Linked DNA regions of Methylorubrum extorquens. The protein of the gene in region 1 binds, or shares a complex with, the protein of each later gene. Links are inferred from orthologs where the notes say so. Each region holds a gene or a part of one and is shown in the gene's direction. Other genes may lie near its edges.

Evidence for each region.
Region 2: the proteins of ccmB (region 1) and ccmE are in contact, whole or in part, in a solved structure (PDB 8CE8), measured with the Escherichia coli proteins. The link is inferred for Methylorubrum extorquens from one-to-one orthologs.

Annotation. Positions count from the first base shown.
Region 1 is NZ_JALJXF010000001.1:3,349,821-3,353,357, forward strand. Bases 370-3,262 are described here. They hold ccmB (heme exporter protein CcmB), read left to right. Parts: upstream 370-1,428; coding sequence 1,429-2,097; downstream 2,098-3,262. Other genes in these bases: ccmA (heme ABC exporter ATP-binding protein CcmA), read left to right, coding at 785-1,432; J2W78_RS15835 (hypothetical protein), read right to left, coding at 2,141-2,404; J2W78_RS15840 (hypothetical protein), read right to left, coding at 2,539-2,958; J2W78_RS24755 (hypothetical protein), read right to left, coding at 3,052-3,183. Outside these bases: aconitate hydratase AcnA, read right to left, coding at 1-71. UniProt on the Escherichia coli protein: Required for the export of heme to the periplasm for the biogenesis of c-type cytochromes.
Region 2 is NZ_JALJXF010000001.1:4,614,680-4,617,907, forward strand. What follows is about bases 322-3,228. They hold ccmE (cytochrome c maturation protein CcmE), read left to right. Parts: upstream 322-1,473; coding sequence 1,474-1,983; downstream 1,984-3,228. Other genes in these bases: ccmI (c-type cytochrome biogenesis protein CcmI), read left to right, coding at 322-1,313; J2W78_RS21585 (heme lyase CcmF/NrfE family subunit), read left to right, coding at 2,030-3,228. In the rest of the region: more of ccmI, read left to right, coding at 1-321. UniProt on the Escherichia coli protein: Heme chaperone required for the biogenesis of c-type cytochromes. Transiently binds heme delivered by CcmC and transfers the heme to apo-cytochromes in a process facilitated by CcmF and CcmH.

The DNA of each region.
Region 1 (3,537 bases):
GAGTAGTAGGTGTAGGTCTTGCCGCCTGCTTGAAGCGTTTGGCGAGCCTTGAAGCTGTCGAGGGATGCCACGGCGAGTCGGGTCCTGAGCTGGCGTTAGCGAACACGGAGCAGGCATAACCTGCGCCACGAGAGGTGTTCGGCCGAAAGGCGCTCCAAGGAGCGCGCGCCGCCCCGGGGGTGCCCGGGTAGCGAGTGCCCTCGGGAAACTCCCGGCGGCCGGGAGGCCCGCGAATGACACTCAGGATGGTGCGCGAGGGGCGATTTGGACGCCCTGGAATGATCGCGCGGCGCAGCCTGGGCCGGTCTATAGAACGTTTCGAAATTGGCCGCTACTGGTCCGATGACACAGGCTCGCGACTGATATCGCGGTCCCGCCCTGCCGATGCGCCCGACTCCCATCCGCGGCTAAGCCGTGGCAGCGGTGTACCGCGTCCCAGAACGTCTCGCGTTGATCCAGAGTCAGGCGTGCGAGTCGGGCCTCCGATTGTGTGCGTCCGGCGACGGGATCGCAGGCAAAAGCCTCTCCGGACGTGTCAGGTGGAGCCCGAGCATGTCTCGGCACCCATGGTCGGCCATCCTGCGAAACTGCCATCCGGTATCACCGAATCAATCCGTCGGCGACCGGAGCGGTTCGCGCGCCGTCGAACGATCCGCTATAGGCCGCACGAGACCGACCTCTCCGCTCGCGAGATGTCCCGGTGTCACCTCGCGCAAGGCGAGGAGATCAGACAGGCAGGATCGAGACGAAGCGTGCGGACCTCAACCTCATCGAAGGCCGATCCGTGCGGTTGATCGTCGAGAATCTGGCCTGTCGCCGCTCCGGACGCCGCATTTTTTCCGGCCTTTCCTTCGCGCTTGGACCCGGCGAAGGCTTGATGGTCACCGGGCGCAACGGCGCAGGCAAATCGAGCCTGCTCACGATGCTGTCCGGCCGCCTCAAGCCCGATACCGGCACGATCCGCGCCGAGGGCATCGGCGAGGCGAACCTGCCGGAATGCCTCCACGTGGTCGGGCACAGGGACGGATTGAAATCGGCGCTGACGGCCGCCGAGAATCTCGAATTCGCCCGCGACCTGCTCGGCAGTCCCGCGGCCTCCCCGAAGGCGGCCCTGGAGGCGATGGGCCTGCCGCACGTGGCGCGCTTGCCGGTCGGCTATCTCTCAGCAGGGCAGCGGCGCCGGGTGGCGCTGGCGCGCCTCCTCGTCTGCCGCCGCCCGCTCTGGCTGCTCGACGAGCCGACTGCCGCCCTGGACCTCGCATCGCAGGGTGTTCTCGCCGGACTGATGGGACGCCACCGGGCCGAAGGCGGGCTCGTGGTTGCTGCAACGCACCAAGCCCTCGGCTTGGAAGATGCCCGCGAGCTGCGCATCGCCTTAGCGACATCCGACGCTGTCTCCGAGGCGGCGTACCAGGCAGAGGATTGGCTGTGATCCGTGCCTTCTCCGCCCTCCTCGCCCGCGATCTGAAACTGGCCGCCCGGGTCGGGGGCTCGGGCGCGCTGTCGCTCGTTTTCTTCCTGATGATCGTGGTGCTGGTGCCCTTCGCGCTGGGCCCCGACATGAACCTGCTGTCGCGGATCGGCCCCGCGATTCTCTGGCTGTCGGCAGTGCTTGCAACCCTGATCGGTCTCGACCGGTTGTTTCAGTCGGACGAGGAGGATGGCTCCCTCGACCTGATGACCGCCGCCGCGGTGCCGCTGGAGCTGGTGGTGCTGGCCAAGGTTCTGGCCTCCTGGCTCACCACTGGTCTGCCTCTGGCGCTCGCTTCTCCGCTGTTCGGCCTGCTGGTGGCACTCTCCCCGAAGGCCATGGGTGCCACGGCCCTGACGCTTGCCCTGGGCACGCCGGCCCTGGCCTTCATCGGCGCCGTCGGCGCGGCGTTGACCGCCACCATCCGTCGGGGCGGCCTGATCCTGGCCATTATCGTACTGCCGCTGATGGTGCCGACTCTGATCTTCGGGGTCTCAGCGGCCGAGGCTGCCGTGGGCGGCACGGTGCCGTTCACGACCCCGTTGACGGTGCTGGCCGCCTTGAGCCTGATCGCGGCGGTGGTCGGCACCCTGGCCGCCGCCGCCGCGCTACGCTGGTCGGAGTGACCCTGGCGCGGCGCTCGGGAGGCTGCGTCTCGGTTCGCCGGATCTACTTATCGCAGCCGATGCAGATCCCGGTGTCGATCTTGTCGTTCTTCTTCTCCATGGCGTTCTCGCGATCGGGATTTCCCGAGCCACGAGTCGCACCGCCCGCCCCGGGAGGCGGCATGGTCTGACCGACGGCCGAGGTGTTCGGTGCGTAGATGGTCGAGGTCGGACCACCACCGGTACCGGTCTGCGCCGGCCCTTGGGCGGCAGCGGATGTGGCGAGGGCCGCGACCAGAACCGCGGCAAACGAGAGACGTGTGATCATCGGCAAACTCCCTTGGAGCTGGAACGCACTAGACCCCTGAGGGTTCATGCCGATCCACCGCCGGAAGCTGGCTCACTATCGGTTCTCGCGAGCACCGTTCTATCAAGATCAAGCTCGGCAGCGCTTCTCCGGATTCAGTCAGGCCAGCAGATCGTCGCTTCGCGCAGTCCCATCAGATGGGCTTCGCCGAGCCCGAACGAAGGAGAGGCATCGAACACCTCGCCCGCCACGCTCACCTCGCAGGCTTCGCCGAGAGCGCCACCGGCGCACAGTTCGAGGGCACGTGTGCGGCCTTGCGTCTCCGCGGCCGCGATCCGGATCAGAAGCTTGCCGGCCAAGCGGATATTGCCCGCTGCATCCTCCGGCAACAGGCCGATGCAGGTGATCTCGTCGTCGGTCGCGTGGACGAGGTGGCAATGATCGAGCGTGACGCGTTCACCGACATGGTGACGGGCCGCGGCGGCGAAGGCCGCTGCGTCCGCATGCGCTTCGAATGCGTGAGCGCCGCTCGGGAGCAGAAGGCCGCTCAGGATGAAAACGCATTCGACTCGCATGGAGAACCCCACCGCACGATTGTGACCGCGCAAACTTCGCAATTTGCAGGCCGAAATCGATCAGGGGACGGCGCATTCCGGGAATCGGCGATGTCAGCGGGTCTGTCCGGTCTCGGGAGCGTGGGTGTTCTGGCTGTCGGTCGGGCCGGTCAGCGTGAAGGCGAAGACGACTAGCCCCGCAAGGATCATCAGCGCGACGGGGAACACGAACATCCAACGGGGCATATCTGGCATCCATGAGCGGGCATTCGGAGCACCGAAACCCTTGGGCAGCCGAATGGCTCCGCCTGAGCTGATGAGATCGGAGCCGAACATATGCGACAAATGCATGCCCGATCCGACGCGTCGGCGATTGCTTTGTGCACTGCAACCTGAGAAATCATGGCCATGCCGGATCGCGATGGCGTCGCGGTCCTGCAGCCCTTCTTGGGCGTTTCCTCCCTAGACTTCGGGCCGTCCTTCGGGGCGGCCTTTTTTCTTTTTGGCTGCCATGCGCCCCTGCGCACAGGCCCGATCCGCGATTGTGGATCGCCCCTCGCAACGGGGCACCCCGGGCGACGGGCGCATTGACCGATGCGC
Region 2 (3,228 bases), 1.3 Mb from region 1 along the record:
GAGCGAGCCGCGAGGAGCAGGCGGACGGGTCGGGGCCTGCGCCGATCGCCGAGCCGCATCTGCGCCAGCGCCGGGCGGCCTCCGCCTTCGCGCTCTCGACGATCCCCCTCGTCGCGCTCGTCGTCTACGGCCTCTACGGCTCGCCGAACCTCCCCTCGCAGACCGACGCCGACCGCAAGGCGACGCGGGCCGGCGCGCAGGATCTGATGACCGCCATCGGCCAGATCGAGGCACGGCTCGCCAACCACCCGGACGACGTCCGCGGCTGGAGCGTGCTCGGCCCCGTCTACATGCGGCTGGGTCGGTTCGACGACGCGGCCCGCGCCTACGCGGCGCTGGTCCGCCTCAAGGGCGAGGACGCCCAGGCTCTGTCCGATTGGGGCGAGGCCCTGGTCGCGGCCGCCGACGGCACGGTCTCGCCGGAGGCGCGCAAGGTGCTGGGCCGGGCGCTCGCCGCCGACCCGAAGGCGGCCAAGCCCCAGTTCTATCTCGCCCGCGGCGACGAGCAGTCCGGCGACGTAGCCGGCGCCGTGCGGCGGCTGGAAGCGATGGCGGCCTCCGCCCCCGCGGACGCACCCTGGCTGCCGACGGTGCGCGAGAACCTCGCCCGGCTGAAGGGTGAGACCATGGCCGCGCCGAAGGCCGGAGGAGAAGCCGGGGAGGGCGTCAAGGACGCCGCCAAGGAAGGCGCGATGTCCGAGGCGCCGGTGGCCGGGCCGGGCGGCAACATCCAGGCTCTGCCCCCCTCGGAGCGGATCGACGCGATTCGCGGCATGGTCGAGGGGCTGGAGCGGCGCTTGGCCAAGCAGGGCGGCAGCGCCGACGAGTGGCTGCGCCTCGTGCGCTCCCACGCGGTGCTCGGCGAGCGCGACAAGGCGCTCGATGCGCTGGAGCGCGGGCGCAAGGCGTTTCCCGACGATAAGGAGGCGCAGGCGCGTTTCGATGCGCAGGCCCACGAACTCGGCCTCGCCGGGGCCGGGGCACCCCCGCCGAAGGCAGAGAACGGCGAAAAGTCCGGCGAGAAGAATGCGGCGGAGCCCGACGCCGCCACCGCGATCCGAGCGATGCCGCCGGCCGAGCGCGAGGCGGCGATCCGCGGTATGGTCGCGAGCCTCGACCGGCGGCTCGCCGCCAAGGGCGGCAGCGCCGACGAGTGGATGCGGCTCGTGCGCTCCTACGGCGTGATCGGCGATCGGGCCGCCGCAGCCCGGGCCCTCGACCGGGCCAGGATGGCGCTCGCCGCCAACCCGAACGCCGTGGAACGCCTCGATGCGCTCGGCAAGGAACTCGGTCTGACACCGGCTCAACCGTAGCGGAAGGCCGCCCCTGACAATCGGTCCCGCCCGTTCAACCTTGACCCCGCGGGCGGGCGGGCCGAAACCGGTCTCTTGATCCTCAGCAGACGTCGGACCACCATCAGGCCTTCAAGCCTGAAGGAACGAGAAGAAGCCGACGAACCGGGACGGAACCGTCGTGACCCGCAAGAGCCGCCGCCTGATCCTCATCGCCGCCTGCGGCGCCGTGCTGGCCCTGGCGCTCGGGCTGATCCTGTCGGCGATGAGCGGCTCGATCGTGTTCTTCCGCTCCCCCGCCGATGTGGCGGCGCAGGGTGTGGCGCCGGGCACCCGCTTCCGCCTCGGCGGCCTCGTCAAGGACGGCTCGGTGAAGCGCGGGCCCGATCAGAACGTCGAATTCGCGGTGACGGACACCAACGCCACGGTTCCCGTACAGTATCGCGGCCTGCTGCCGGACCTGTTCCGCGAGGGCCAGGGCATCGTCGCCGAGGGCACGCTCGATGTCGGCGGCGTGTTCCGGGCCGACACGGTGCTGGCCAAGCACGACGAGAATTACATGCCCCGCGAGGTCGCCGACGCCCTGAAGGCGCAGGGACGCTGGCAGGAAGGCGGGGGCAAGGAAGCCCCCAAGGACGCGGCGAAGCCCGAGACGGCCGACGCCACCCTGGGCCAGCGCAGCGAGCGGTGAAAGATTCCATGACCGTCCGGACCGAAACCGCGCGAGGGAACTGCCGGTGATCGTCGAAATCGGCCATTACGCGCTGGCGCTCGCGCTGGCGCTCTCCCTGGTGCAGGCGGTGATGCCCGCTTGGGCCGCCCGCTCGGGCGACGGGGCGTTGCGCGAGGTGGCGGGGCCCGCCGCGCTCGGCACCTTCGCCTGCATCCTGTTCGCCTTCTGCGCGCTGACCTACGCGCACGTGACGTCGGACTTCTCGGTCCAGAACGTCGTCGAGAACTCGCACACCGCCAAGCCCTTGATCTACAAGATCTCCGGCGTCTGGGGGAACCACGAGGGCTCGATGCTCCTCTGGGTGCTGATCCTCGCTTTGTTCGGCGCCTGGGTCGCCACCGCCAAGACCTCCGTGCCACCGGTGCTGCGCACCAACGCGCTGATGGTTCAGGCGAGCATTACCTTCGTGTTCGTGCTGTTCATCATCACGACCTCGAATCCCTTCGCCCGCGTCGCGCCGGCGCCGCTGGAGGGCAACGACCTCAACCCGCTGCTGCAGGATTTCGGCCTCGCGATCCATCCGCCGCTGCTCTATCTCGGCTATGTCGGCTTCTCGGTGACCTTCGCCTTCGCCGTCGCCGCCTTGATCGAGGGGCGCATCGATGCCGTCTGGGCGCGGGCGGTGCGGCCCTGGGCCCTGATCGCCTGGAGCTTCCTGACGCTTGGCATCGCCATGGGCTCGTACTGGGCCTATTACGAACTCGGCTGGGGCGGCTGGTGGTTCTGGGATCCGGTCGAGAACGCCTCGCTGATGCCCTGGATCGCCGGCACGGCGCTGTTGCACTCCATCGTCGTCATGGAAAAGCGCGACGCGCTCAAGGTCTGGACGGTCCTGCTCGCCATCCTCACCTTCTCGCTCTCGCTGGTCGGCACCTTCATCGTCCGCTCGGGGCTGCTCACCTCGGTGCACAGCTTCGCTTCCGATCCGAGCCGCGGCGTGTTCATCCTCGCGATCCTCGCGCTGTTCATCGGCGGCGCGCTGACCCTGTTCGCGTGGCGGGCGCCGAGCTTGCGCCAGGGCGGCCTGTTCGCGCCGATCTCCCGCGAGGGCGCTCTGGTGATGAACAACCTGTTCCTCGTCGCCGCCTGCGCCACGGTGTTCGTCGGCACGCTCTACCCGCTGCTGCTGGAGATGCTGACGGGCGAGAAGATCTCGGTCGGCCCGCCCTTCTTCAACTGGACCTTCATCCCGCTAGCGCTGCC